2 regions of the Collinsella sp. CLA-ER-H2 genome follow, and region 2 is predicted to be linked to the other one. Evidence: riboswitches for the same ligand, from Rfam matches in the RefSeq annotation. Region 2 holds a riboswitch; the other holds the start of a gene.
The links. A riboswitch is a leader RNA that binds a small molecule or an ion and turns the genes downstream of it on or off. The one in region 2 is predicted to bind thiamine pyrophosphate.
Positions count from the first base shown of each region.

Region 1 (15,429 bases), on a different contig from region 2:
CCCTCTTCACCTACCAAGACGACATCGTCGTCAAGAACGGCTCCACCGTGGACGCGTTTGCGGAAGGCGAGGTTTCGGCTGCATTCTCCACCAGAAACGATCGACCCAACGAGGAGGGTGGCCACACCTACATCAGCGACTCCGTTGTCAAGGCCATAGCCCGCTATGTCGAGAACGGCGACGGCCCCATCCCCTACAGCGAAAACCAAGATGGTGAGACGAGCCCCGAGCCCCAAGGCGAGAACATCGGCATCATCGCCCAGACCAGCGAGGGCGTCACACCCGCAGTCATCTCGATCATCCGCAGCAAGGTAACGGCCGAAGGAGATACAGCGGCAATCTTTGCCCGTGCCATGAGCGCTGACGGCAAGACAATCGGCACCATCAAGATTGAGAACGCCGCCATCCAGACGCCCGAAGGCGGCAAGGTCATTGACTATCGCAAGCTCCGTGACGGCATCTACGAGGCAGGCCAAGCCATCGGCACGGGCGACGCTGTGATCGACTCCCCCTATAACGAAGCTGTCGCCAAGAGCATGGTCATCGCACCTCCCGAGGTAGCCAAGCCGGAAGACCCCAAGCCCGACGAGACCAAGCCCGCAGAAAGCAAGCCCGCGGAGTCCAAGCAGAACCCCAAGCCTGAGTGCTCAAAGCCGACCAAGGCCGTTGCGGCTTCAATCACGAAAGCCAAGACTACCGGCGTGCTCGCGGCAACCGGCGACACCTCGGGTGCGGCCATCGTGGCAACCGTCCTTGCGGGAACAGCCGCTATCGCCGCAGGCACCATGGCGAGCCGCAAGCGCTCTTAGACGCCTCTGCGCACATGGCAGCTCCCGCGAAGGCCCCGAGTCCCAGCACCGTTTAACAACACCACCGCCGAGCTCCCCTCCGGCGGTGGCGTTTTCCATATGCGTCCGCAGGGTATGCACGAGATTGTCTTTGGTCTAGCCCAACCTGCATGAGCCGGCGTGCGACAATGGGGGCCGTCGATATCACAACGCCGAGAGAAGCCCGTCATGGAAGCGCATCAAAAGCAGATAACCGTTCATGCACAGCATGCCGAAAGCGCACCAGTCATCTATCTTCCCGTGGTCATGGGCGACGGCACGGAGGTTTATGAACGCTGCCGAGAGCTCAACTGCCCGCCCTTCACGCTTGTCGGCATTGGCAGCCTCAACTGGAATCGCGAGCTGAGCCCCTGGGGATGCGACGGAACCGTGCGCGATGCCGAGCCCTTTGGTGGACAGGCCGCTGGTTTTCTTGACGAGTTGTTGAAGCAGATAATCCCAGAGGCCGAATCATCGCTCCCGCAACCGCCCGCCTGGCGCGGCGTTGCCGGCTACTCCTTGGCGGGTCTTTTTGCACTGTGGGCACTTTGGCAAACAGATGTCTTTGAGCGCGCGGCGAGTGCATCGGGGTCGCTGTGGTTCCCCGGCTTTATCGACTACGCGCGCGAGCGCACGATGACAGCTACGCCCGACGCCGTCTATCTGTCACTCGGTAAAAAGGAAACCAAGACGCCCAACCGCATGATGCGGCACGTACTCGACGATACGCGCGCGATGGAAGAGCTGTTTATCGAGCGTGACATTCCAACAATGCTGGAGCTCAACCCCGGCAATCACTTTACCCAAACTGACCTGCGCATGGCGCGCGGCATCCACTGGATACTGACGCATTAAAAATGGCGCCCACGCGTACATACGCATGGACGCCATTTTTAATTTGGCTGAACGCAGCTACTATTCAGCAGTCTCCTCAAGCTCGGAAGTATCGAACTCAAAGTCATTACCTGGCAGGATGGCGTTGAGCACAATGCCCACCAGCGAGCCCACGGCAAGGCCCGAAAGCGAAATCGTCACGCCGCCCAGCTCCAGCACGATGGCACCGGCGGTACTGTAGGCAATGCCGAGCGAAAGCACGAGCACCAGAGCCGCCACCAGCACGTTGCGGTTGTTCTGGAAATCAACCTGGTTCTCGATAAGGTTGCGAACGCCCACGGCACTGATCATGCCGTAGAGCACAAGCGACACGCCACCGATAACGCATGCCGGCATAGCAGCGATCACAGCAGCGAACTTGGGGCAGAACGAAAGTACAATGGCACAGCAGGCGGCAATGCGAATCACGCGCGGGTCGAACACGCGCGTCAGGGCAAGCACACCGGTGTTCTCACCATACGTCGTATTGGCAGGGGCGCCGAAGAGCGATGCCAAGATAGTCGCCAGGCCATCGCCGAGCAGCGTGCGATGCAGACCGGGATCGGCAATGTAATTGCGTTCGCAGGTAGAGCCAATGGCGGAAATATCTCCAATGTGCTCAATCATGGTCGCAAAGGCCAGTGGCATGATGGTGATAATGGCCGTCGTGGCAAGACTGCTATCGAACTGCGGTCCAAAGAGCGCGAACACGGTGTTGTCCCACACGACAGGTAGACCGACCCACGGCGCGGCGGCAACCCCCGAAAAATCAACCTCGCCCAGCACCGCCGCAACGGCATAGCTCACCACAACGCCCAGCAGAATCGGCACGATCTTGACCATGCCGCGGCCCCAAATGTTGCAGATGATGATCACGGCAACGGCAATAGCAGCAACAAACCAGTTGGTCTGGCAGTTGGCGATAGCAGAGCTTGCCAAGATCAGGCCGATGGAAATGACGATGGGACCGGTCACCACCGGCGGGAAGAAACGCATGACACGCTTGGCGCCAAAGGCGCGGAACAGGGCCGCAAGCACCGGATAGAGCAGGCCGGCACAAGCTACGCCCAGGCAAGCGTAGGGCAAAAGCTCAGCCTCGCCGTTGGGCGCAATGGCGGCATAACCCGCGATAAAGGCAAACGAGGAGCCCAGGAACGCGGGCACCTTACCGCGCGATAGAAAATGAAACAGCAGCGTGCCGATGCCGGCGAACAGAAGCGTCGCCGAAACGGAAAGGCCGGTGAGCACGGGCACGAGCACCGTGGCTCCGAACATCGCAAACATGTGTTGCAAACCCAACACAAACATGCGCGGGCGGCCGAGCGACGATGCATCGTAGATGGCATCGGTGACGGCGGGCGTCGAAGACTGGGACATGGAAGTCCTTTCGAATGGAAGGGCGATCAGGCATATCGGATAACCTGCCCGAACGATACGATCCGAACCATTGTACGCGATATGCAGTACCTCGCACGCGCCGCCACCTGCAAACGCTAGCGCTATTTCCAAACGCGCTCGGCAATACGCCTGACCAGCGCAATCTTTGCCCACTGCTCGTCCTCGGTCAGCTTATTGCCAATCTCGCAGCTGGCAAAGCCACACTGCGGAGACAGATACAGGTTCTCGAGCGGCACGTACTTTGCCGCCTCGCGGATGCGCTCGACGATAACATCCTCGTTCTCGAGCTCTGCCGCCTTGGTGGTCACCAAGCCCAGCACGACCTTCTTGCCGGGAGCAACGTACTTGAGCGGCTCAAAACCACCGGCGCGGGGCGTGTCGAACTCCAGATAGAACGCGTCAACGTCCTCATGCGCAAACAGGTACGGCGCGATGGGGTCGTAGCCGCCCTCAAAAGCGTAGGTGGAGTGGTAGTTGCCGCGGCATACATGCGTGTTGATAACCAGATCGTCGGGCTTGCCCTCGATGGCGGCATTGTTGAGCGCCACGCCCAGCTCGCTTACCTTTTGTAGGTCGACCGGGCTCATGCCGGTTTTGGCAACAAAATCGGTATCGCAGTAGATGCCCCAGGTGCAGTCATCAAACTGGATGTTGCGGCAGCCCGCGGCATACAAGTCGGCAATCACGGTGCGGTATGCTGCGGCAATGGCATCGACGAGCTCTTCGTCGGTCTTGTAGACGGCGTGCAGGCTCTCCTGCTGGCCATCGCAGCGGTCGAGTGTGACTTCGGAGAACGTCTGGATCGGCGCCGGAATGGTCTGGCGCGCGACCTGGCCCTCTCCCTCGAGCGACTTGATAAATTTGAAGTGCTCGACGAACGGATGATTCTCGCCGCTAATGGGACCGGTTACCACGGCGGTGTCGGCGGTAGTCTCCTCATCGTGGAACATGTAGCCCGTGCGCGAGGCGCGGCGCTCAATGCCGTTGAGGCCCCACATAAAATCGAGGTGCCAGTAGCTGCGGCGGAGCTCGCCATCGGTAATCACCTGCAGGCCGGCAGCCTTCTGCTTGGCCACTAAGTCGCGGATGGCCTCGTCCTCGACGGCCTTAAGGCCGGAAGCGTCGAGTTTACCCGCGACATAGGCGGCACGGGCGTCCTTTACAGCCTGCGGACGAAGAAAACTGCCGACGATATCGGCACGAAACGGCGCGTTCGGTTGAATCGAAGTGCTCATAGATATCTCCCTTTGCATTGGTTGCTTTACTGGGACAGAGTATGAGCGCTCATATGGACATCGTAAAATATATGTTTATAACAGTTTGATATAGATGCTTCCTATATCAGTCTGGATTGCCATAAAGAGACTTGAACCGTGCGGAGCACAGCACCCTAGATATGCTGACGAATCGCGTCGATATAGGCCCGACCGTAGCGCGTAAGTGTCGTGTTCTTGCGTGTGATGATGCCAATCTCCATGTATTCGTCCACATCGAGCGGGATGGAGATAATACCGGGACCGTTGAGCTCGTGGCTAATCACGCCCGAGCAGACCGTGTAGCCGTTGAGGCCCATGGCCAGGTTGAACAGCGTCGCACGGTCGCGCACGCGGATATTCTTGCGGCGCTCAAAGGTCGAGGTCAGCTCCTCGGAATAGTAAAACGAGTTGTAGCTACCCTGCTCATAGGACAGGAACGGGTAGTCTTCCAAGTCCTCGAGCGTCACACTCGAGCGACCCGCCAGCGGATGGTCGGAGCACACAAAGACATGCGGCGTAGCGCAGAAGAGTCCTTCGAATACGAGCTCGTTGGCCGCCAGCATGCGCTCGATGACCTCGCGATTGTGCTCCGACAGATACAGGATGCCGAGCTCGCTTTTCATATGCGCGACGTCCTCGATAATCTCGTGGGTCTGCTCCTCGCGCAGGGTAAAGTCGTAGCGCGCGGCATCGAACTCGCGGATCACATCGACAAATGCATTAACGGCAAAGGAATAATGCTGGCAGCTCACACTAAAGTGCGGCACCTGCTCGGACGTGCCTTTGTACTTGCCCTCGAGCAGGTCGGCCTGGTCGAGCACCTGGCGCGCGTAGCCCAAGAAGGTCTCGCCTTCCTCGGACACAATGACGCCCTTGTTGGTGCGCTCAAAGATGTGTACACCCATCTCGTTTTCGAGATCGCGAATTGACGCGGTAATCGAAGGCTGCGACACAAAGAGCCGGCGCGAGGCCTCGGTGATGCTGCCGCATTCGGCAACTTTGACGACATATCTGAGCTGCTGGAGCTTCATGGCTTTCTCCCTAGACGTTCGTGACGTCGAAACCCGTCGCGTCCATCTGACGCATAAACGACGGCATCTCCCCCGTCGCGGCGCAGGCGGCAATCTGATGCAGAGCCCCGGCAACCGCATCATCTGCCGCAGCGCCGATATGCCAGCGCGCGGCAGCCGTGACGGCCTCGTTGGCATTGGCGACTGCAACGGAATTGGGAACGGCATCGATCATGGGCAAATCGTTATCGGAATCGCCGAATACGGCCACCTCGTCGGGCGTCAGGCCCAAAGCGCGCGCCAGCTCCAGCGCAGCACAGCCCTTGTCCCAGCCGGTCGGAAGAACGTCGAACAGGCGCACGCGGTTGTTGGGAAACACGAGCGAGAGCTCCGGCACCTCGGCGGCAACACGCTCGCGCAGCCCGGCGAGCTCCTCGCGCGAACGGGTACTCCAGATATTCGCCTTGTATACCGGGGCATCGTCAACGACAGGGCGACAGGGAGCCTCTTCGCCCTTGAGCCACGCGTTGCCGCCTGACTCCATGGCGCGACGCACACGCTCGGGATCGCTTGTCACGCAATAGGCGTCGTTGTCCCAAAAGTCATCACCCAGACGGTAGACCTTCAAATAGGTATCGTCGGTCTCTTGCTCCAGGTAGTCGGCCAGGCGCATAAGGGCATCGTTATCAGTTGCGCGCGAGGCAACCGCCTCGCCATCGACAAACATCACCTGGCCGTTGCAAAACGCACCGGTCGAGAAGCACTCGGAGCGATTGCGGAACATCCAGCTCATCGCGGACGGCTGGCGACCCGAAACCGGGCCAAAATGCAGGCCCGCCGCCTGCATGGCATGAATGCCCTCGATGGCGCAGTCGCTGGCGCCATCGTGTCCAGCAGGAATCAGCGTATCGTCCATATCGGTCAGCACAAGTTTGATCATAAGGTCCCCTCGGTCATTCTTTATCCCGTCTATTGTAACGACCTGCCAATAAGGGACAGGTTTATCTTGGCAGGTTTTATCTGGGAAAATGCAGCGCCCCTGTTGCCACCTGCCAAAATAAACCTGTCCCATATTGGCAGGTGCGCTAGTATAGGGAACAACAGATTCGATGCGGGAGTGCCGGCGGTGCAAACCACAAGGCTGAGAGGGCATAGGGCCCAATCCTTTGAACCTGTCAGTTAATGCTGGCGTAGGGAGCATGCCGCCTTTACAGGGGCGCTGTCTATGCACAGCGCCCCTTTTCTATGCCAAGGAGGCATGTGCAGTGATTGATTCGGAACAGCTTAAGCAACATATGGTCAAGGCCGTGGAAGAGATTCGCGCCACCAATCCGATGGCCGGCTCCATCACCAACACGGTGACGATCGACTTTGTCGCCAACGCGCAGCTCGCCGTGGGCGGTTCGGCCGCCATGGTCTATCTGCCCGACGAGGGCGAGGCGCTCGTTGCCGGCGGCGGCGCCATCTATCTCAACATGGGCACGCTCTTCCCCATCTACGAGCAGACGATTCCCCGCGCGGCCAAGGCGGCACACGACGCCGGCAAGCCCTGGGTGCTCGATCCGGTGGGTCTGGGCATCGGTAGCCTGCGCACCCAGCTGGTAAACGAGCTCAAGCAGTACAAGCCCGCCATCGTACGCGGCAACGCCTCCGAGATCATCGCACTCTCCGGCCTGTGGGGTCTTGAGGGCGAGTCGGCCGATCTGAGCCGCGTACGTGGTGTCGATACCACCGACACGGTCGACGCCGCCCGCGATGCCGCCGTGGCGCTCGCTCGCTACACCGGCGGCGCCGTTGTGGTCTCGGGCGAAGTCGACCTGATTACCGACGGCACGACCGTGGCCAAATCCCACGGCGGCAGCCCGCTCATGTCCAAGATCACCGGCTGCGGTTGCTCGCAGGGCGGCGTGCTGGCCGTGTACGCCTGTGCTACCGATCCGTTTACGGCAGCAGTCTGCGGCACCGCCGTCTACAACGTTGCCGGCACGCGTGCCGCCGCCGTCGCCGATGCCCCGGCAAGCTTTAAGGTCGCCTTTATCGACGAGCTCTACCGCGCAACCGCCCAGGATATTGCCGACAACCGACTCGAGCTCGAGGAGGCATAAGCCATGTCCGAACCCGCAACCAATGCCGGCATGAACACGCTCGTCGCCGTGGCCATCGCCCCATGCGGCACCGGCGACGAGCTGTCCGCCGAGGTCGCCGAGGTCGTGCGCGTCATTCGCGAGAGCGGCCTTCCCAACCGCACCACCTCGATGTTCACCGAGATCGAGGGCGACTGGGACGAGGTCATGCAGGTCGTGCGCGACGCGACCTTTGTGTTGGCGAGCAAGGGCATCCGCACCGAAGTCGTGCTCAAAGCCGATATTCGACCCGGATTTACCGACACCATGACCGGCAAACTCAAGCGCATGGAAGCACAGATCAAAAAGCAGGAGGAAGCACAATGAGCATCCGCGACAACCTTGATATCTCGGCCTATCTGGTACTCGGCCCCGAAAACACCCTCGGACGCCCCGTGAGCGATGTGGTGGCCCAGGCACTCGACGCCGGCTTTACCTGCATCCAGGTGCGCTCCAAGGTGGCAAGCGCCCGCGAGATCATTGCGCTGACCGACGACGCCGCACAGGCAATCGCACAGGCCGGCAAGACCGGTCAGGTCGCCCTGTTAATCGATGACCGTCTGGACTGTGTGCTTGCCGCGCGCGAGCAGGGCATTGCCGTCGATGGCGTGCACGTAGGCCAGAGCGACATTCCCGTCGAGGTCTGCCGCAAGCTGCTGGGCCCCGATGCCATTGTGGGCCTTTCGGCCCGTTGCGAGGAGATGCTCGAGTACGTCAAGACCGCCGACATGAGCCTGGTCGACTACCTGGGCATCGGCCCGCTCCACGAGACCGAGACCAAGCGCGACTGCGGACGCGCGGCCGACGGCTCCATCATCACCAAGAGCTTTGAGGACCTGGCCGCACTCCACGCGGCAAGCCCCGTGCCCATCGTGGTGGGCGGCGGCGTCAAGACGGCCGACCTACCGCAGCTCAAGGCCACTGGCGTCGACGGCTTTTTCGTAGTGAGCGCCGTCTGCAGTGCCGACGACCCCCACGCCGCAGCCAAGGAGCTCGTCGATACCTGGCAGCAGGCATAAGCATAAGTCGAGCAGCCGATTTGCAGCTTCATATCTTCAGCAATGGAAAGCGCATCCCAGTTTGGACACCCATTCTGGGATGCGCTTTCCATATAGAGGCTTAACGGGAAACCGCATCCCAGTCTGAACGCATATTCCGGGACGAACTTTCCGAAACCCCACCGTTTGGGAAACTGTAGCCCGTTCTGAGCGCTCATTCTGGGACGCGCTTTCCGCCGAGTCCGCGGCAGCTTGTCCTACCCCGCCAGATACGCTTCCAACGCCGGCAAAGTCGCCTCTGCATCGTGGCGGCCGACCTGGTAGATGCGCTCGAGCTCATCCGGTTCGCGGCACAGCGACGGCACCTTCACCGATTCGCTCGGCCGCACCACAAAGATTTCCCCGGCAGCCTCTCGACGTGCCAGGTCATCGAGCGTGGCATTGTAGACCTCATGCCGATGCTCAAGCGCTGCAACAAACTCCGGATAGTGACGGAACACGCGCCGCAGCATGGGCATCACGCTGTTGGGCTGCTTCACAAAGCCCGCCGGCTGCGTGAGTACCACGATATTGCGGTCATACCCCTGCGCAAACAGCCATGAGCTGGGAATAGAATCAGCCACGCCACCATCCAGATACTTATGCCCGTCAATAGCAACGGGACGCGTCGCCACAGGAATGGCAGACGACGCCCGGATCCACTCGATATCGCGCTCGTCGCCATACGGTAGATCGTGGTAGACGGCCTTGCCCGTCTCGATATCGGTACACACGCACGTAAATCGCATGGGGCAGGCGCGATACGCCTCCAAGTCGATGGGATCGCGCTCGATAGGCACCTCGTGATAGGCAAAATCGGCATTGAACATATCGCCGGTTCGCAGCCAGCTGGTCACGCTCGCATAGCGCTTGTCGGCGCAATAAGCCTTGTTGTAACGAATGGCACGGCCGATCTGGCGCGATTTAAAGTTGTAGCCAAACGCCGCGCCCGCCGAGACACCCACCATATGGTCGCAGGTCAAACCGCGCTCCATCCAAACGTCGAGCACGCCCGCCGTATACATACCGCGGTAGCCGCCTCCCTCGAGCGCAAGCCCCACCGTGCGCGTCGTATCCGGCTGTGCCATGTGACCATCTCCGTTCCTGCGTTTTAAAACGGGACAAGTATACCCGTCAACATATATCGACTCAGTCGCATTTTTCATGCGCACCCAGGCGTTGCCGTTTGGCGAATAATAGCCGCCCACAGCATGTGCGCCCATATATAATTGTGCACTGTTGTCTATACTACTCAGCTGTTATCAACAGCGAACATTAGCCGGCAAAGTAACTCAACAACGCAGCAAGGCGGGGGCCTGGATACACGCAAGGCGCCGAGCAACGACGCGTGTACACTACGAGCTCGCCCGACGCCATCCGCCCCGACCTCAGAAAGCCGCTTACAACATGGACACCGCCAGCAATTACACCGAAACGCTCGAAAAGACCGTCCGTGACCTTCTCGAGCGTCAGGATGATCTGATTAGGACGGCCTTTACCGACCAGCTCACCGGACTTGGCAACCGCGGCGGCTTTGCCCGTTCCCTAGAGGAAATCTGGGAGCAGGAACTGCCCGTGACCATGGCGTTTATCGACATCGATAACCTTAAGCACTGCAACGACGTCTTTGGGCATGACGAGGGCAACCGCTATATCTTGCAGGTAAGTCTCTATCTCAAGCTGTATATGAAAGTGGACGAGGCGGCGTTTCGCATAGGCGGCGACGAGTTTGCCATCCTGTCTACGATTGCGACCGAGGACGACCTCGCCGAGCGCCTGGAACACTGCCGAACGGTCCTACTCAAAAACAACGATTCCGAGATGCCTCACTCGTTTAGCTACGGAGTGTCGCACGCCGACCCCGCCCTGGGTGAAGTCTCCAATCGCATGACACTCGATGCCGACCATCGCATGTACGACTACAAGCTACGCCATGCCATGCATCTTGATCGACGCAATATCGCGCAAGTCCACACCGACGACTTCGAAATAAGCGATCGCGTTTTTGACGCCTTTTCGATGCTCAACGAAGGCCGTTATTGCTTTATCGAGAACTTGGACAAACATCGCACCCTATGGTCACAAGGCGCCCTGCGCGATCTCGGTCTTCCTTCTGAGCATGTAGACAACTGCCACGATTACTGGAAAACGCGCGTCCACCCCGATGACCTTGAGGCCTACATCAACGACATCGACCAAATCTATAATGGCTCCAAACACCGCCGCGTCATGCAGTACCGCATGCGCAATGCCGCGGGCGACTACGTCCTCTGCCGCGCTCGCGGGTTTCGCATCGACGGCGACGGAAATACCCCCTCGCTCTATGTCGGCGAACTTGTTAACCACTCACTCGCCGAGACCGTCGACGCCGCCACGGGCCTCGGAACACAGCGTATGCTGATCAACGCTATCGATGCCTGCCGTCGCGACCGTTGCGAGACGGGGCTTATAGCGGTCCGCGTTTGTGGCACGGCAAAGTTCAACGAGCTCTACGGGGCCGAGGCTGTCGACAACATGCTCGCCGAATACGCAGGCCGCATGTTATCGATCACCCGCGGCAGAAGTCGCGTCTTCCGCTCGCGAAACGCCCAGTTCGTCGTGCTCAGCAACGATCTGGACCACGAGGCATTCGAGCAACTGACCCATCATCTTAAAGAGGCCGTTTTCGCTCCTGTTCGAATCGCGAACGACACCATTACCCCCGTCTGTCTTGTCGTCCCGGCCTTTTACGAGCGCTTAATCAATCAAGCGACCGCTGTTTTAGGCGAACTCGACCGTCGTCTTCGCACCGCCGGCGGGCTTGCACCCAACGACAGCCTCCCCATACCCGAGATTGAGCGCAAAAGCGCCGTCGCCGAACGCATCGATACGCTCACGGGCCTCTATCGACCCAGTGAGTTTATGCGGCGTGCCAACGCATTTCTTAAGACAAGGCACGGCGGCGCTTGGTGTATCGCCACCGTCGACATGGGTCATATGCGACTGTTTAACGAATGGCACGGACAGGCCGAGGGCGACCGCGTGCTCGCCGATGTGGGCACGGTCCTCAAAGACATCGAGAATGCCGAGATGGGCGTCGCAGGATACTGGGGCCAAGACGACTTTTGCATTCTCATCCCCTTTGAGCACGACACCGTCCATCAAATCTATAACCGCGTTCGCGCCGCCGTGGCCAAGCATGATGACGGCGTGGGTTTCTGGCCGTCCATGGGCGTTTGCCCCATCGACCCCAACGAGGAAATCACCATCGACGCGCAGGCCAAGGCCATGTTTACCAATCGGCGCGCCAAAAACGATTTTAAGGATCGCATCGCCGTCTTTCGCCCCGAGGAATACAAGCGCGAGGTGGCGTTTCACCGCACCCTCACCGAGTTCCAGTATGCGCTCTCAAACGACCGCATCACCTACTACCTGCAGCCCCAGGTTGATATGGAAACCGGCGAGATCATTGGCGCCGAAGCACTCACCCGCTGGATTGACAAAGATGGATCATTGATTCCACCTGCGTCCTTTATCCCGGCGCTCGAGGAAAGCGGCTTTGTGGTGACGCTCGACAAGTACATTTGGCAGGGTGTCGCCTCGTGGCTGCGCGAGCGCATCGATCGAGGACTTTGCGTGGTTCCGGTCTCGCTTAATGTGTCGCGCGTGGATATCCTTGCCTGCGACGTTGCCGAACATATGGAGGCGCTCGCCGCCCAATACAACCTACCGCCCGAGCTCATGCGTATCGAGATCACCGAGACGGCTTATACGGGGGAGTCCGAGGCCGTGGACAAACTGACAGCCGACCTGCACACCCGCGGCTTCTCGACCTATATGGACGATTTTGGCACCGGCCAGTCCACGCTCGCGATGCTCAAGAACGTCAACGTCGACGTCATCAAGCTCGACCGCACCTTTGTGCCCACCGACCGCGATCAAGGCCGCAGCGCGCAGATCGTGTCATCGATGCTCGAGATGGCGCAGTCGCTCCATCTGCCCGTCGTGGTCGAAGGCGTCGAGACAAATGAGCAGGCAAACATACTATGCCACATGGGCGCCCGCTACGCTCAGGGCTTCCTCTACTACTGCCCCATGCCGGCGAATGATTTTGAGGCATTGCTCGATGGTGGCAAAAACAACTGATACGCTCGCGCGCAAAACACCACCGCCGAAGGGGACATTTGTCTCCATTAGCTAACTTATATCCCCAATTCAAACCGAATTGGGGATATGATACGGAGCATCCTGTCACCCAAGGAGGTTATCCATCATGAACGAGTCATATCGCTTGGGCGAGCAATCGATTATTGCCTATCTTCAGCGACTTGCGAATGGTGTCTCGACCGCCGAACTCGATGTTTCCGTGCTGCCTGCTGAGCTACGCGCCGTTGGTGAGCAACTGCAAAAGACGCATGCCATCCTGCAACAAGAGCGCCAGCTGCTTGAGTGCAACGCCTATATCGATCCGCTCACCAACTTGGACAACCGTGGCGGACTCGACCGTCACGTCGAGCAGCTCTGGCGCAAAGGCGACCCCTTCACCTGCGCCTATATTGACATCGACCATCTCAAGCATTGCAATGATAGGTTTGGCCACGCCGAAGGCAATCGCTATATTCTGAGCATCTGTCGCACGCTCTCCGAAACCATGGAGCACGATGAGATGCTGTTCCGTATCGGTGGAGACGAGTTTGTGCTTATCTCGCTCTCTGCAAACGAGACTGAACTCGAGCAGCGCTTGGAGCAGGTACGTGCCGGGCTGATCGAGGCGAGCTCAGGTGGCAAGGCGCCCATGATCGCTAGCTTTAGCTTTGGCTGCTCGCGCGTCAATCCACTTGCCGGCGACACGCGTCGCCAGATGACGATGGATGCCGATCGCAAGATGTATCGCTATAAGCTTATGCATCGTGTGCAGCAACCGAAAGACAATGACGCGCCGCCACACCCAATTGCCGAGCAGCTTCCGTGCAACGACCGCGTATTCCAAGCGATCTCTATGAGCTCCGAGACGCGCTATCCGTTTATCCTCAATCTCGATACGGGCGAATCACAATGGTCGGTTAATGCCGTACGCGATTTTGACCTGCCCTCCCAGCATCCCTACAACTCACTCGACTTGTGGCTTGCCCGCGTTCACCCCGAGGACCGCGACAACGTACGCGCCGAGCTCGACATGGTGATAAACGGTACGTGGCACTTCCACTACATGCAGTATCGCGTGATGGATGCCACCGAAGCATACGTGCTTTGCGACTGCACGGGCTACCGCTTGGACGGCACCGATACCGAGCCCAACATGTACGTGGGCATGATTATCAACCGCAGCTTGGCAGATACGACCGATTCCGTGACCGGCCTGGGCGACATCCACGCCCTGGTCAACGCCATTGGCGAAATGCGTCGCGTCGCGCGCAAGGCGGGCTTGGTCGCCATTAAAATCGACGATATCGCTCAGGTCAATGCCCGCTTTGGCTTTGATGCGGGCGACCGCGTTTTGGCGGAGAGCGCCGCCTGCCTCATGGATTGTTCGCGCGGTAAGGGTCGTCTGTTCCGCTCGACCGGACCGATGTTCGTGGCGCTTTTCGACGAATTCGATCCCGAAGAGACCGACGCGATCGCAAAGGAAATCGAGCGGTTCCTGGGCTCTCCCGTGCTCTTTGGCTCGTTTGAATATCAGCCGCCCCTTCGCGTGGCCACGCTTCATCTGGATACCGTCGACCGACAGCCCGTTTCCATTTTGAACGAGCTCAAAGTGTTGCTCGGGAAAGCCGTGCAGGTGCCAGGTACCAAACTGGATTAGCACCACGCCCGCACCGCCTCCCCCATCGTGCGATAATCCTCTGCAGAAGTCACCAACAGCAGAGGAAGTTTGTGATGAAGGTTCTTTTGGTCAATGGCAGCCCCAAGGCAAACGGCAACACCGCTCGCGCGCTCGCCGAAGTCGCCGAGCAACTTAAAGCCGAGGGCATCGACAGCGAGGTATTCCAACTGGGCGCCAAGCCCATCCGCGACTGCATCGGCTGCGGTCAGTGCGGCAAGCTTGGCGGTCGCTGCACCTTTGACGACGACGTGGTGAACGAGCTCATCGCTGCCGCCGAGCAGGCAGATGGCTTTGTCTTTGGCTCCCCCGTCTACTATGCGCATCCCAGCGGACGCATTCTCTCGGCACTCGATCGCGCATTCTATGCCGGTAGCAAAGCTTTTGCACACAAGCCGGGCGCTGCCGTCGCCGTCGCCCGTCGCGGCGGTACGTCGACGACCTTCGACGTGCTCAATAAGTACTTCACCATCAACCAGATGCCTGTGGTAGCGTCCACGTACTGGAACAACGTGTTTGGCTGCGTGCCCGGCGACGCCGACGGAGATGCCGAGGGTCTGGCCACCATGCGCAACATCGGCAAGAACATGGCCTGGCTCCTGCATTGTATCGAGGCAGGACAGGCCGCCGGCATCGAAGCCCCCGAGGCCGACCGCGCCAGGACCAACTTCATTCGTTAGAACGGCGGAACATGAATATCCAGATTTTTGGCACCAAGAAGTCCTTCGATACCAAGAAGGCCCAGCGCTATTTTAAGGAGCGCCGCATCAAGGTGCAGTTTATCGACCTTAAGGAAAAGGAGATGAGCAAAGGCGAGCTCACGAGCGTGATGCAGGCGGTCGGCGGCATCGACAAGCTGCTCAACCCCAAGGCCAAGGACGAGGAGACGCTCGCGCTCATCCAGCACCTCACCCCTAGCCAGCGCTTCGACAAGTTGCTCGAGAACCAGCAGGTTCTAGCCGAGCCCATCGTGCGCAACGGCAAAAAGGCCACCGTCGGTTATTGCCCCGATGTATGGGGAGCCTGGGAGTAGCCTGTGTTATTTGCCGGCGCGTGGGTATAAGAGCAGGCGTTTGGCATAAGATTCAACTGTAAGCCATGTCTA
Region 1 covers NZ_JBBNLO010000016.1:15,679-31,107, forward strand. The annotation lists gene AAAX59_RS05915 (hypothetical protein) at 1-809, shown strand, start outside; gene AAAX59_RS05920 (alpha/beta hydrolase-fold protein) at 1,017-1,682, shown strand; gene AAAX59_RS05925 (uracil-xanthine permease family protein) at 1,743-3,077, opposite strand; gene AAAX59_RS05930 (5-methyltetrahydropteroyltriglutamate--homocysteine S-methyltransferase) at 3,200-4,333, opposite strand; gene AAAX59_RS05935 (LysR family transcriptional regulator) at 4,489-5,385, opposite strand; gene AAAX59_RS05940 (HAD family hydrolase) at 5,396-6,304, opposite strand; TPP riboswitch at 6,468-6,578, shown strand; gene thiM (hydroxyethylthiazole kinase) at 6,630-7,469, shown strand; gene AAAX59_RS05950 (thiamine-binding protein) at 7,473-7,814, shown strand; gene AAAX59_RS05955 (thiamine phosphate synthase) at 7,811-8,506, shown strand; gene AAAX59_RS05960 (patatin family protein) at 8,743-9,612, opposite strand; gene AAAX59_RS05965 (EAL domain-containing protein) at 9,932-12,649, shown strand; gene AAAX59_RS05970 (diguanylate cyclase) at 12,777-14,306, shown strand; gene AAAX59_RS05975 (flavodoxin family protein) at 14,381-15,004, shown strand; gene AAAX59_RS05980 (ArsC/Spx/MgsR family protein) at 15,016-15,357, shown strand.
Region 1: it holds a riboswitch for thiamine pyrophosphate, as region 2 does, so the genes downstream of both, thiM (hydroxyethylthiazole kinase) here and thiC (phosphomethylpyrimidine synthase ThiC) in region 2, are expected to answer to the same signal.

Region 2 (15,429 bases):
GCTCGGGCTCGGAGGAATCGATGGGCGAAAGCTCATGCAGCAGCGCTTTCATATCCGGGCTCGCCACGCGGCCCTCCATAAACAGGCGCGCAAGCACGCCGGCAATCACGCCGTGAGCGAAGTTGAAGCCATCGACCACGGCAGGCGCACCGCCATCGCCCTCCTCAAGTGCAAGCAGTCCTTTGGGCGTCGCCAGCCACAGCGTGCGTGTCAGGCCAAAAAGCGCGCCCTCCTCCTTGTCATCGTCCACCACGGCGGCAACCCACTCGCCTGCCTTGATCGCACGCGAAACCTCTGCGGCAGCGGCAGCGAGCGCCTCGGCATCGCCGGCGGCAGCGCGCATAACGTGGGGAATCTCAAACGTGCTGGCAGTGGCCGCAGCCCCGCCCTCGCCGCCGATCAGCGCCAAGAAACGGTTCTGCATGGCGGTGATACCAAGCGTACCCAGCGCCGCGGAAACCTCATCGGCAGAAAACGCCGGGAAGGACGTCGCCTCAAAATCGAGCTCAACGGGCGCATCGGTGCGGATGGTCGCCACCTTACGGCTCAGCAGCGCGTCGTCGATGTGTGCGCGCAGGTTTTCGCCCATCTTGCCCTTGACCTCGTCGGCGTGTGCGATGACCTCGTCCAGGCTACCGTACTGCGCAATGAGCGCGCTCGCCTTTTTGGGGCCGATGCCCGGTACGCCGGGGATGTTATCGGACGTATCGCCCTTCAGACCATAAAAATCGGGCACGAGCGCCGGCGTGATGCCGTGATATAGATCGTCCACGCTCTCGGGCGTCATGATCGCCACGTCGGACAGGCCCTTGCGGGTCGAGACCACGTTGACGTGCTCGGTCACGAGCTGATACATATCGCGATCACCGGTCACCAGCAGCATGTCACAGCCGGCCTGCTCGCCCAGGCGCGCCATGGTCCCCAGGATATCGTCGCCTTCCCAGCCCTCGGACTGCAGAATCGGCACGTTGAGCGCGCCGAGCAGCTCCTTGATCATCGGAAACTGCGCGTGCAGATCGGGGTCCATGGGCGGGCGCTGCGCCTTATACTGCGGCAGCATCTCCATGCGCACGCGCGGCTTGCCCTTATCAAACGCCACGACCACACCGTCGGGGTTAAAGGCATCGATCATCTTGAGAAACATGTTCAGAAAGCCAAAGATCGCGTTGGTGGGGCGACCGTCCGGCGCGTTCATGGTCGGCGGCACGGCGTGGAAGGCGCGATGCATGAGTGAGTTACCGTCGATAACGGCAAAAGTGCGGCGCTTGTCAGACATATTGAATACCTCGCTTTGGGCTGGGCACGGTTTGCTCACTCCAGTTTACACGCTCCCCGCCCCGCGACTACCGCACATCAGCCCCTGCCACCGTGAGCCCGCGCGTGATACGATGGCTCACGGTACATCAACCAGCACGATCGATCCGAAAGGAGCCTGCGTCATGGAGCGTCCCTGCGCATGGAAAAAGTACACACCACAGCAAATCGAGGAGCTCGAGGAGCTTTGCCGCGGCTATAAGCAGTTTTTGAGTGAGAACAAGACCGAGCGCCTGTGCGTCAAGGCAGGCATCAAGATGGCCGAGAAGGCGGGATACGTCGACCTGGAGACCGTAATCGCCGAAGGCCGCGAGCTCAAGGCAGGCGACAAGGTGTACGCCGCCAACCACGGCAAGGACCTTATGCTCGTCAACCTGGGCACCGCCCCGCTCGAGCAGGGCTTTAACATCCTGGGCGCCCACGTGGACTCGCCGCGCCTGGACCTTAAGCAGAACCCCGCCTTCGAGGCCGGCGACATGGCCTATCTCGACACGCACTACTATGGCGGCGTCAAGAGCTACCACTGGGTGGCCTCCCCGCTCGCACTCGTAGGCGTCATCTGCAAAAAGGACGGCACCACCGTCGACATCAACATCGGTGACAAGGTCGACGATCCGGTCTTTACCATCTCCGATCTGCTGATCCACCTCTCGAGCGAGCAGATGGCCAAGCCCGCCAAGGACGCCGTCGATGCCGAGGTCCTCGACGTGATCGTGGGCGGCCGTCCCGTCAAGTTTGACGAGGACGACAAGGACGCCCCCAAGGAGCCCGTCAAGCAGATGTTCCTGGACATCCTCAAGGAGCAGTACGACGTCGAGGAGGAGGACTTCCTCTCCGCCGAGATCGAGGTCGTGCCCGCCGGCCCGGCCCGTGACATGGGCCTCGACCGCTCCATGATTCTGGGCTATGGCCACGACGACCGTGTCTGTGCCTATCCGTCCATGCTCGCCCAGATCAACGTCGCCAACGTGGAGCGCACGAGCATCACACTCATCGTCGACAAGGAGGAGATCGGCTCCGTGGGCGCCACCGGCATGACGAGCCGCTTCTTCGAGAACACCGTCGCCGAGATCATGACGCTCGCCGGCGAGGATAGCCCGCTGGCCCTGCGCCGCGCACTCGCCCACAGCCGCATGCTCTCCTCTGACGTGTCCGCCGGCTTCGACCCGGGCTACGCCGGCAAGTTCGAAACCAAGAACGCAGCCTTTATGGGTCGCGGTCTGTGCTTTAACAAGTACACGGGCAGCCGCGGCAAGGGCGGCTCCAACGACGCCGATGCCGAGTACGTGGCCCTCGTCCGCGACATCATGGACGAGGCCGGCGTGGACTTCCAGACCTGCGAGCTCGGCCGCGTCAACGCGGGCGGCGGTGGCACCATCGCCTACATCATGGCCAAGTACGGCATGAATGTCATCGACTCCGGTGTTGCCGTCCTGTCCATGCACGCCCTGTGGGAGGTCGCCAACAAGGCCGACATCTACGAGGCCTATCGCGGCTACAAGGCCTTCCTCGAGCGCGCCTAACCAACCCTTCATCAGTTGCGGTGAAATACGGACTAAACTGGCCTATAAACGGCCAAAACAGACCGTATTCCACCGCAACTTCCTTTTTGACAGAGGAGAGTCCATGCTGCAGGTCATCATTTCGCCCGCCAAGCAGATGCGCTCGGCCCAAGATGCTTTTGAAGTCCTGGGCATTCCGCCCTTTGCGCGCGAGACGGCTCGACTGCATCGCGCGTTGCTAGATATTGAGCGAAATGAAGGCAGCGGCGGCCTGCAGGCGCTATGGAACGTGAGTGACAAACTGCTGGGGCCTTGCCTCAACACCCTGCATGAGTTCGAGCCCATCTTGGAAAACGGCGACCTCGACAATCCCGATATCGCCCGCAATACCTCCCCCGCCGTCATGTCCTATCACGGCATTCAATACCAGAGCATGGCACCCGAGGTGATGGATGCCGCGCAGCTCGCATGGCTGCAAGACCATCTGTGGATCCTCTCGGGCCTTTACGGATGCGTACGCCCCTTTCATGCCGTCGAACCGTATCGGCTGGAGATGGGTGCGAAGCTCGCCGTTGACGATGCCCGAGACCTCTACGCGTTTTGGAGCGACAAGCTCGCGCGGGTTATCGCCCCGGCAGGTTCAAACACCACGATCGTCAACCTCGCCAGCGTAGAGTATGCCAAAGCCGTTCTGCCCCACCTCGCGGGCGACGCCACAGCCGTCACGTGCCTCTTTGGCGAGGGTATCCGCAACGGGAAGCCCATCCAACGGTCGACCGCCAGCAAAAAGGCGCGCGGCTCCATGGTGCGGTGGATGGCAGAAAACAAGCTCGAGGATGCAAGCGAACTTACCGCATTCAACATCGGCTATCGCCACGTCCCCGAGCTCTCATACCTAGGCACCCTCGTGTTCATCAACGAACAGATGCTCTAGAGCCGGCACCCAACACTGACCCGCTCAGCCTTCTCTATATAACTTGCGGTGGAATAATTCCTATTTGAGCCTTTTTCGCACAATCAGGAACTATTCCACCGCAACTTTTATGAATTGGCTGCTAGGCTCGACACCTATTCAGCTAGACCGTCGGCCTTTGCAATCCCGTTTGTCGAACCGTCCTGATAGACAATCTTGACGTGCTCGACCTCGGACACCGCAACACCCGACGGGGGCTCCAGGCGCCATTCCGTCAGCGCGATATCCATCGTCGTGGCCACATCCCCTTGATCTTTGAGCTTCACCGTCAACGTTTTGAACGTCGCATCATACGTCACGCGTTCGATTTCCTCACCAGGAATAGACCCACCACTCAGCTGCAACTGCACAAACTCATCGCACGGGTACCAATAATCGCCCGGAACGGCGAGCGTATTGGCATTACCGCCAGTACTCCTCACCGTCATAATCGGTAGGCTATCATCAGCCTCGAACTCCCATGCAGCGCCGCCGCGACCACCAAACGTCCAGATACAAAAGGCAATCACCAGCACGGCAAGCACCGCAAAACCGATCGCGACAAGGCCATGGTGCGCACGGCTTTCCTCGGCCGATACATCCCATTGCGTCTCTCGATATAGATGCTTGTCTTCCATGTTCGCCTCCCCACAGGCACGCTCGTTAGGCCAATCGTACCCATTCGAGCTATACTTGAGCCCATTACATAAACGGGGGGCTTGCAGGACAAGACGGCAGGCTGAGATTGGGCGCGCCCGCCCTGACCCGCAAACCTGATATGGGTAATGCCAACGAAGGGAGCCGTGCCAATGAGCACACAGACCGAGCCCAAGCTCGTCACGCAAATCGACTTCGCCCGCGCCGGGCAGATCACACCGCAGATGAAGGAGGTCGCCGAGCGCGAGCATCGCGACCCCGAGTACATCCGCGAGCGCGTGGCCGACGGCCGCATCGCCATTCCTGCCAACATCGTGCACATCAAAAAAGGCATGCGCGCCTTTGGCGTCGGTGAGGGCCTGTCCACCAAGGTCAACGTGAACTTGGGCATCTCGGGCGACAAGGCCGATGCCGCCGAGGAATGGAAGAAGGTCAAGATCGCCGAGGACTTTGGCGCCGACGCCATCATGGACCTCTCCAACTCGGGCAAGACGCGCCAGTTCCGCCAGCAGCTCATCGACGAGACGCCGCTCATGGTAGGTACCGTCCCCATGTACGACGCCATCGGCTACATGGAAAAGCCGCTGGTCAAGCTTACCAAGGACGACCTGTTCGAGGTCGTGCGCGCGCACGCCGAGGACGGCGTGGACTTTATGACCATCCACTGCGGCATCAACAAGTCGGTCACAAAGACCTTTAAGGAGACAGGCCGCCTCATGAACATCGTGAGCCGCGGCGGCTCGCTGCTGTTTGGCTGGATGGAGGTCACCGGTAACGAGAACCCGTTCTATGAGTTCTACGACGAGCTGCTCGAAATCTGCCACGAGTACGACGTGACGATTTCGCTCGGCGACTCCTGTCGCCCGGGCTGCCTCTACGACTCCAACGACGCCACCGAGACCGCCGAGATGATCGAGCTGGGCAAGCTGTGCAAGCGCGCATGGGCCGCCGGCGTCCAGGTTATGGTCGAGGGTCCGGGCCACATGGCGCTCGACGAGATCGCCGCCAACATGAAGCTGCAGAAGCGCCTGTGCCACAACGCCCCGTTCTATGTGCTCGGGCCGCTGGTGACCGATATCGGCGTGGGCTACGACCACATCACCGCTGCCATCGGCGGCGCTATCTCCGCCAGCTCCGGCGCCGACTTCCTGTGCTACGTGACGCCGGCCGAGCACTTGTGCCTGCCCAACGCCCAGGACGTGCTCGACGGCCTCATGGCCACCAAGATTGCCGCACACGCCGCCGACATCGCCAAAAAGGTGCCCCACGCCCGCGACATGGACGACAAGATGGGCCAGGCACGCCGCAAGCTCGACTGGGACGCCATGTGGAAGTGCGCGCTCGACCCGGTTACGGGCAAGAAGCGCTACGAGGAGTCCCCCGCCGCCACCGAGGGCACTTGCACCATGTGTGGCAAGATGTGCGCCGTCCGCACCGTCAACAAGATCTTCGAGGGCACCACGATCGACCTCGGCATGGAGGACTAACCCTGTCGCCGCGGCCGCTTCTGGCGGCGAGCTGGTGCCTGTCAATTGTTGACTTGTGAACATTTACTTACACTTGCGTAGAGATTGCATCGCCCGCCCGGGTTCGGCATAGAGTCGGCCCGGGCATCTTTATAATGCTGGCTTAAAGACCCATTTGATTCCGACCGAACAAGGGAGCGAACATGGATCGTAGTAAGGTACCTGCCGTCCTGTCCATCGCGGGATCCGATTCCAGCGGCGGCGCCGGCATTCAGGCCGACATCAAGACCATCACGGCGCACCGCCTGTATGCCGAGACGGCCATCACCGCCATCACAGCGCAAAACACCCTGGGCGTTACCGCCGTGCAGGATATCTCGCCAGATATCGTAGCCGCGCAAATTGACGCCGTTTTTGACGATATCCGCCCCAGCGCCGTCAAGATCGGCATGGTTTCTTCTGTCGAGATTATCGAAGTCATCGCCGACCGCTTGAGCGCCTGGAACGCAACGAACGTGGTCGTCGACCCCGTCATGGTCGCCACCTCGGGCGCGCGGCTGATTGCCGAAGATGCCGCCGAGGCGCTCACCCGCCGCCTGTTCCCGCTAGCGACGGTTATCACGCCCAATATTCCCGAGGCCATGGCACTGCTCGACTATGAGGTCGACTCCGAGCGCACGCAGCAAAATGCTGCCATGCTCCTCACCCGCCGCTTTGGTTGCGCATCCCTCGTTAAGGGTGGGCATCTTGTCAACGAGGCCAACGATGTACTGGCCGAACCCGCGCCACTCGATGACGAGGGCAACCATCTGGGAGATCCACTCACCACGTGGTTCCGCCACAAGCGCATCGAGACCGACAACACGCACGGCACCGGATGCACGCTCTCGTCCGCCATCGCCTGCGCGCTGGCTCAGGGCATGGATCTTGCCGACGCCGTCAACGCCGGCAAGGCCTACCTAACCGGCGCTCTGGCCGCCGGCTTTGACATGGGCAAAGGCTCCGGCCCCGTCAACCACATGTGGCAGTATTAAGATTCGCAGTCCAAAGCCACCGCAAAGGCGCCCGTCCCCTTTGCGGTGGCTTGGGGTCGCGCTACTCTCCGAGCATCTCTTGGAGCTTGGCCGCCACGGCGTGACCCAGGCTCTCATGGCTTTCGGGCATCATATGCAGATAGTCGATATCGCCCGGCTCGGCAAACTCCGCTGCATTCAAAAAGTCGCAGCCAAACTGCTCGGCTACGTGCGCATAGTATTCAGCAAAATGCTCCGAGGCCTCGACGGAACGCTCGTCAAAATCGGTCATATATACATCGGCGATCTGCGGCTTAATCTTGATAGGCGCCATCAGCAGAATGCGCGGACAAGGCGCAGCGTCGGTCCACGGAAACGCGCGGACGGCGCGAATCAGCGCCATGGTGCCACGGGCAATATCGGAGGCCGTCACACCAAAGACCGTCTTGCAATCGTTGGTTCCCAGCATAATAACGATCGCATCCAGCGGCTTATGGGCCTCGAGCAGCATCGGCAGTGCGCGGATGCCGTTAAGATTGGTGTTCAGATGGCACATGTCGTCGCGTACCGTCGTGCGGCCGTTGAGGCCTTCTTCAATTACATGCCAGCCCTCGCCTAAGTCACGTTGGGCCACGCCGCACCAGCGCACATCCTGCGCATAGCGCACCGCGGTGCCGTCGCGCATGCCCGCCGGATCGTAACCATAGGTGTTGCTGTCGCCAAAGCATAGAACGTTTTTCATCGTAAGCCCCTCGCTCAGTAAAAAACCGACGGAAGCAGCCTCTCCCGCCGGCTCGACCCATCTGTCAGCACGTACCGATTACAGGTACTTGCGCCAGTCGTCCTCGTCCTCATCATCCTCGGTAGCAGCTTGGATCTGCTCGGCGGCGCGAGCTGCCGCAGCGCGAGCGGCAACCTGGGCATAGGACTCCTCGTTGCGCTCGGGGAAGTTTGCCAGCACGTGCTCGAACTTGGCAAAATCCTCATCCCAGCGCGTAGAAGGCACGGCAAAGAAGACTTGCTTGACCTTAAAGTCGCCCGACGCGAGCTCCTTGCGGAAGAGCTCGGCCACGGCCTCTGCGTCAAAGCCGTTGTTGTCGCAGCCCCAAGCGCCCAGCACGAGCTTCTCGCGACCTAGCTCGTCGCAGATGGCAAGCACAAAGCGAATGCGGTCGCGCAGGGCATCCAGCAGAGCATCGTCGCTCACGCGATACTCCTGGCGGGCGCGCTTAACGTTGGGCGCGGCGGCCACGATCACGTCGGCGTATGCATGCACGTGGTTGCGGTCGAAGCGCACCGCAGGCACCACTAGGGCGCGGTTACGATAGAGCTCGCAGTTGATGTTGCGGCGACGGTTCTCGCCGTACCATTTGCGCTGCTTATCGAGAACGTTGTACAGATACGAATCGGCGCACAGTGTGGCCTCCTGGCCCAGATAACCCTGAATATAGCCACCGCCCGGGTTGGTGAACGAGGCAAAGGCGAGCACGGCCATGTCGCAGAACTGCGCATAGCCACGACCGTTGTCCAAGATGGCCTGCGTGGCGGAGGCATCGAGCACGGTGACCTCAGGCAGGGACGCAGCAGGCTCCTCAGCAGGCGCGGACTCAGCTTCGGCGATTTCCTCGGCAGGCTCCTCGACGGGCTCAGGAGCTGCCTCGACCTCGGCAGCCTCCGCGCCCTCGACGTCCTCGGCAACCTGTTCTTCGGTGGCCACAGCACTCTGAACCTTGGCCTTCATCGCCGCGACAAAGCCGGCAGGCATACCGTCAAACTCGCGAACACCGGCAAGCGAACGCTCGATATCCTTGGCGCACGCTTCGGACACAGTTGCCACGTGACGCTCGGCGGCCTTGGCACGGGCCTCGCGCTTGGGATTGGGCTGACCCGCTCGGTTGGACCTGCGGTTACGGTTCCTGTTGTCGACGTCTGCCATACGTGGCCACCTTTCCTGTCGCTGCCGCTATCGGCTTTTTCCCATCCATGATACCCCGCCGCGCACAAAAAAGACGGCCCCGAAGGACCGCCTTTCGCATCGTTTTACCGTGTCCGGCAGGAAGCGTCGCAATGCCGCGCTTTAATCGCGACGGCCGAGGATGTTCAAAATGCGCAAAAACACGTTGATAATATCCACGAACAGGTTAGAGGCCATAAGCACGGCATTGGGCAGTGTGGGCGGCACCGTCGTGGCAACATAGGTGTCATAGCCAATAAACCCGGCGAACACCACGATCACGATCAGGTCGGTGATGGTCTGCGAGACGCCCATGAACATCAGCACGATCTCAACCAGAATAGTTGCGAGCAGAATGCCAAAACCGATGCCATATACGCGCTGGAAAAACTTGGGGAACGTCACGCCCAAGGCGCCAAAGACAAAGGTGATGGCGGCCGTGGCGATAAAGGCAGTGTTGATGGTGGGCAGGTCGTAGTTGGCAAGGCCAAACGACGCGGTCAGGCCAAAGGTACTCGCAAAGATTACGTAGCCCACAAGGGACAGGCCCACGGACTGCTTGCTGGCGGCGGCCGACATCATGACCATGCCGACGATGGTCAAAATAAACGAGCCAAAGACCAGCGGCAGGGCGGCGCCGCTCATCATCATGCGCGCAAACGACATGGTGCTCGTAAAGTAGACGCCGGCGCCCATGGCGCAAAAGCCCAAGAAGATCAGGGCAGACATGGCGAGATTGTACGCGCGCGGCGACATCTCCTTGGCGCGGCTTGCGCCGCTCTCGACGGGGCCGTTCTGATAGCCCTGGATATCGTTCATAGGTTCGTCCTTTCAAAAAGTGCCGTGAAAGACGGCGCAGCAGGTGACAAGATTCCTGTCATTGTACCCGAATGCCGTACGTCCTTACCCACGGCGCTCGCCCTCGAGCGTACGGTCGAATGCCCACACCCACCAACGCATCAGATGGGCCTGCGAACCATCTGGTCGTTCGCGCGTCTGGTCCTCCAGATACAACTCGGTCGCGTGCCCGCCAAAACGCACCTTATAGGTTGCCGTACGGATGCCGTGAACCGTCAGGCCAAACCCAGTGGTCGAGACAATCTCGTCAATCGTAAAGCAACGACCGTCGACCCAGCAGACGGTGACCGGCACGACCTGTCCGCCCGCGAGGATGCGAGCCACGACGTCCACATACTGCTTGTGCACGCGCCGAGTTTTGCCATCTGTCTGTCGATATTCCATGCCTCCTATTATCGAACGCATGTTTGCATGTTGTAAAGCGAACAGACTGTGGTTTTGGAGTGTCGTAGTAATCGCACGTGTCCGCATGGCGTGTTAGCAAAAAGAACACCCGCGGTCAACAGGGCTAATATTCAATTTTAGTGCCAAAAAGTTCACTTCTCCCATCAGAACTCGGTAAAGAAACCCACAGGAGGTGATACGATTTATCATGTTTTTGTAACGTGTCTGCAAACTTCGAGAAAGCCCATATATGGACGTAACGTTCTCAACCTTCCTCGGCCAAATTGTGTCGAACCCAGTCCTTGCCGTCACCGTGATCCTCGCGTTGGGCGCCATCTTCGTCAATGGATGGACCGACGCGCCCAACGCCATCGCGACCTGCGTCACTACGCGTTGCATGCCCGCCCGCGCCGCCATTCTCATGAGCGCCGCATTCAACTTCCTCGGTGTGCTCATCATGACGCACTTTAACGCGAGCGTCGCCAATACCATCTCGCATATCGTCGACTTTGGCGGAAACAGCACCATGGCGCTCGCGTGCCTCTGCGCGGCGCTGTTCTCCATCGTCGTCTACGGCGCCACAGCGTCGCGTTTTGGTATCCCCACCTCGCAAAGCCACAGCCTTATCGCCGGCCTGACCGGTGCCGCTATCGCCCTCGGCGGCGCGAGCAGCGTCAACGTCCACGAGTGGATGAAGGTCATCTACGGCCTGGCGCTCTCCATCGGCCTGGGCTTTGTCATGGGCTGGGTCCTGTGCAAGCTCGTCTCGATTCTTTTCGCCGCCGCCAACAGGCGACGTGCCAATGTCTTCTTTAAATACGCTCAGATCGCGAGCGCTGCGGCCATGAGCTTTATGCACGGCGCGCAGGATGGACAGAAGTTCATCGGCGTGCTCTTTTTAGGCGTGGCCTTTGCCAGCGGCCAGACGAGCGTCGGCGATGCAGGCATCCCCATCTGGATTATGCTGCTGTGCTCGGCCACTATGGGTATCGGCACCAGCGTGGGCGGCGAGCGTATCATCAAGTCCGTCGGCCAGAGCATGGTCAAGCTCGAAAAGTACCAGGGCTTCTCCGCCGACCTGGCGGGCGCCGCAAACCTGCTGCTTGCCACCCTTACCGGCATCCCCGTGTCCTCCACCCACATCAAGACCTGCGCCATCATGGGCGTCGGTGCCGTCAAGCGCCTTTCGGCCATCAACTTCGGTGTCGTCAAGGACATGATGTTCACCTGGTTCTTCACCTTCCCCGCCTGCGGACTCATCAGCTTTGTCATGGCCAAGCTGTTCATGATGTTCCTCTAGTCAAACCGAACGTCCATCCGGACTGCATTACCTCGCCCGCCCATCTTCACCTCGAAAGGACCACCCATGGCAAAGAAACCCGATTCGTTCTACTTTGACAACTACGTCGCCTGCGCCGACCTAGCCGTCCAGGCCGCAGAGCTGCTCACCAAGATTTTTGAGAACTTTGACCCTGCGCAGATCCACGACATGCTCGATAAGATGCATGCGATTGAGCATGCGGCAGACAAGAAGCACCACGAGCTCGAAGACGCCCTGCTCACCGCCTTTATCACCCCGCTTGAGCGCGAGGATCTAGACCTGATGAGCTGCTCGCTCGACACCGTGCTCGATCGTATCGAGGGCGTCGTGCAGCGCGTCTACTTCACCAACATCCAGAGCATCCACCCCGATGCCATCGTCATCGCCCACAAGGTGACCGACGCCTGCCGCGCCATGAAGGACCTGATGGTCGAGCTGCCCAACTACCGCAAGTCCAAGACCCTGCGCGAGCTCGTCATCCAGATCAACACCATCGAGTCCGAGGCCGACGAGCTCTACATCAACGCCATGCGCAACCTGCACGTTAACGGCAAGGACCCGCTCGAGGTCATCGCTTGGCGTGACGTGTACGCCTTCCTGGAGTACTGCGCCGACTGCTGCGAGAATGTGGCCGATGTTGTGGATTCGATTGTCATGAAGAACAGTTAATTGGGGGTACGTGTCCCGGCGGCGAAGGGCCGGCCACGGTTTGCTTTCTCACTCCGGCTGCTTTGCAGAGTCGTTCGAAAGCAAACCGTGGCCGGCCCTTCGCCTTACGTACCACCATTGGGAACTTTGGCTGATACTTTGAAAGCAATGAGGCTTTTGTTGACAGGGCCTTTGAGCCCGATTGGGAACTTTGGGACCGCCTTAAACGTTTGGCTGGATCGGGCTTTGGGTACCCTTTGTTTTGCTTTGGGTTGATACACTGAATTTGGAGGGCTTGGTTGTGAGTTATTTGGATCTGGCTCGGGGTCGGTATTCTTGTCGTGAGTTTGAAGATCGGGCTGTGGAGCAGGCTGTGGTGGATGCCATTGTTGAGGCTGGGCGTATTGCTCCTTCTGCTTGTAATAACCATCCAACCCGTGTGATGGTGTTGGATACGCCTGAGCTTCTGGAGAAGGCTGCTGCTTGTCAGCCTCGGTTTGCTCGTGATGGGTCTATCTTTGGGGCTCCGCTTGTCTTCCTTATTTGCAGCGTTACCGATGACGCTTGGGTGCGCCCGTATGATCAGATGAATTCCAGCGAAATCGATACGTCCATCGTGTGTGATCAGATGATGATGGAGGCCACCGAGCAGGGCCTGGGAACGTGCTGGGTATGCCATTTTAAGCCTGAGGTGGCACAAGAACAGTTCAATCTGTCCAAGGGCGTCTATCCCTATCACATGCTCGTCTGTGGCTATCCTGCCGACCACATCGCCGATCCCGAGCATCGCGAGGCCCGCACCATTCCCCTCCCCGACTTCCTCCTCAAGTAGATTTTTGGGACATGCCTTAAAGCCTACCCTTGACCGTTCATCCGTTCGCCGAGTTCTGCGCCACTATGTGCAGGGCTTGGTTTTTATGTTACGCACCCCGGCACAGTCATAAAAAAGGACCCGCAAGCTGCGGGTCCTTTCTAGGCACTAAATTGTAGGCCGAATGTTAGTCCAGGTCGTCGGCAGCAAAGTTGTCGATCGGGGCAAAGGGATCGGCCACGGGGACAACCGGGTCAGCGACGGGCAGCGGCTCGGCGGGAACAGTCACTGCAGGAGAAGCGGCAGAACCGACCGGCGTGGAGGCCATGAGGTCGGCCGGGAAGGAGTTCTGGGCATCGTCCATGAAGTGCTGGATGAGCTTAAGATACTCGGCCTTGAACTCCTCACGGGAAGCCTTGAGACGATCGATCTCCTCGAGCTCGGCCTGCTTCTCAGTCAGAGCCTGGCGGATAACCTCGCGAGCCTTGGCGTCAGCCTCGTTGCGGATACGCTCAGCGTTCTCGTTGGCATCGTTAACGATGGTCTCAGCGGTCTGCTGGGCAGCGATCAAGGCAGCGGAAATCTGGCGCTCCTGAGCGGAGAAGTCAGGGGCGGGAGCAGCCACGGGGGCGGCAGGAACGGCCTGGTCGGCGGTATCCCGAGCCTGGGCAAGCTGAGCCTGTGCATCGGCAAGCTGCTGCTCGGTAGCAGTCAGACGACCCTTAAGGTCAACGATCTTAGCGAGCATAGCGTCAACCTCGGAGGACAGCGTCTCCAAGAAGACGTCGACCTCAGCAGGATCGTAGCCACGCTTGGCCTCAGAGAAAGTCTGAGCCTGGATGTCTGCAGGGGTAATAGCCATAACAAGTCTCCTTTTTCATCGCCTCGGCGCTACACGCCCGACGTAAGTTACTAAGTCAGTTCTACACGAGTATACCTATAAGAAGCTGCAGAACCAGCCTCTGCACCAACTGCAACGCAATAATCGCAACGACCGGCGAAAAATCGATACCGCCCATCGGCGGGATGAAACGACGGAACAGGTTGAGCCACGGACCGCACACGCTATCAAGCACCGCGGCAATATCCTGAAGCAAACCACCCTGCTTCATGGGAATCCACGTCATAAAGCAGTAGACGACAATGAGCGTGGAATAGAAGTTGAACAGCGTGTTGACCAGCTGGACGATAGTGTAGATGTTGATGGGAATCTCCTCGTCTTGTCTTTACTTAAGGTAGCCGTCGGCACGAAGCTTCTTGAGATCGGAATCTTTGACCTCGCAACCGGCGGGCAGCACCATGAACACGCGGTCGCCCACCTCCTTGACCGTGGCGCCCAGACCGCAGGCAAAGCCGTAAGAGAAGTCCAAGACGCGCTTGGCAACTTCGGTGCGTACGCCCACAAAAATCAGTGCGACAGGCTGCTTGGTGCGAACGCGGCGCACCACGGTCTCCACGTCGTCATAGCTCTCGGGGCGCAGGACATAGGCCGGCAGCTGCGGTGTGGCGTTGATGATATTGCTCGCATAGGCCGAGGCATCGCTCGGTGCAGGCGCGGGCGCAGCGGCGGCACGGGCGCGGGTGTTCTCGGCGTAGCTCGACGGCGTGTCATAGGCACCGGGACGATAACCGCTCGCAACACTGTCCTGCGAGCGCGAAGGCGGGTTATACGTCGTGGCATGGCGAGAGTCATCGCCGACCAGCTGCCCGGAGCGTGTATACACGGCAACCGACTCAGCTTCACCACGGCGCGTCTGACCAAGCAGGCCGTTGCTCGGCTCGTCTTGGGTGTAGAAGCCCTCGCCCGAAGCTCCGCTGTAGCCGTTGCCCTGATAGCCATCGTCATAGCCGTCATCGTAGCCGTAGTCGTCGTCCTGGCCATAACCCTGGTCGTAACCCTGCTGGCCGCCCAGGTGCATCTTATTTTTAATCTCGTCAAGGAAGCCCATGGTTGTGTCCTCTCGCGGTTTAGTGCAGGCGCCCCGATAATCAGTGCGCACTTCAGAGCCTTATTTTACTGCAAACTCCGGGCTAAATACTACCCTGCCCAGGCGAACGAGCGTAGAGCCCTCCTCAAGGGCAGGCTCAAAGTCTTCGCTCATGCCGCAGGAAAGCTCAGGCAGGTTCAAATCGGGATGCGCCGCCTCCAGCTCATCCCTCAGCTCACGAAGCCCCGCAAAGGTGCGGCGTGCCACATCCTTATTCCCCCGGGGCGCCATAGTCATAAGCCCCTGTACGCAAATTCCCTCAAGTTCCGCAAGCTCACCCGCGGCGGCGCGAATCTCATCGGGCGAAAAGCCTCCCTTCGACTCCTCACCACTTACATTGACCTCAATGAGCACACGCTGGGGGCCGGCGAGCTCGCCTGCCTCAATCTTGCGGACAGCACGGCTCGAGATCGCCTGCGCCAGATGCAGCGAACCCACCGAGTGAATCAGCTCGGTTGAGCCCAGCACCGCATTGATCTTATTGGTCTGCAGGTTGCCGATCATATCGAAGCGCACCTCGGGCAGCTCCGGATGCTCCGCCAGACCCGTGAGCTTGCGAAC
Region 2 covers NZ_JBBNLO010000002.1:74,127-89,555, forward strand. The annotation lists gene polA (DNA polymerase I) at 1-1,276, opposite strand, end outside; gene AAAX59_RS01120 (aminopeptidase) at 1,440-2,837, shown strand; gene AAAX59_RS01125 (YaaA family protein) at 2,941-3,750, shown strand; gene AAAX59_RS01130 (hypothetical protein) at 3,885-4,406, opposite strand; TPP riboswitch at 4,470-4,585, shown strand; gene thiC (phosphomethylpyrimidine synthase ThiC) at 4,578-5,912, shown strand; gene thiD (bifunctional hydroxymethylpyrimidine kinase/phosphomethylpyrimidine kinase) at 6,095-6,925, shown strand; gene AAAX59_RS01145 (SGNH/GDSL hydrolase family protein) at 6,987-7,646, opposite strand; gene AAAX59_RS01150 (TIGR02452 family protein) at 7,725-8,840, opposite strand; gene AAAX59_RS01155 (Bax inhibitor-1 family protein) at 8,982-9,677, opposite strand; gene AAAX59_RS01160 (hypothetical protein) at 9,762-10,100, opposite strand; gene AAAX59_RS01165 (inorganic phosphate transporter) at 10,351-11,400, shown strand; gene AAAX59_RS01170 (DUF47 family protein) at 11,467-12,090, shown strand; gene AAAX59_RS01175 (nitroreductase family protein) at 12,371-12,901, shown strand; gene AAAX59_RS01180 (DivIVA domain-containing protein) at 13,068-13,742, opposite strand; gene AAAX59_RS01185 (YggT family protein) at 13,804-14,091, opposite strand; gene AAAX59_RS01190 (cell division protein SepF) at 14,107-14,829, opposite strand; gene AAAX59_RS01195 (YggS family pyridoxal phosphate-dependent enzyme) at 14,890-15,429, opposite strand, start outside.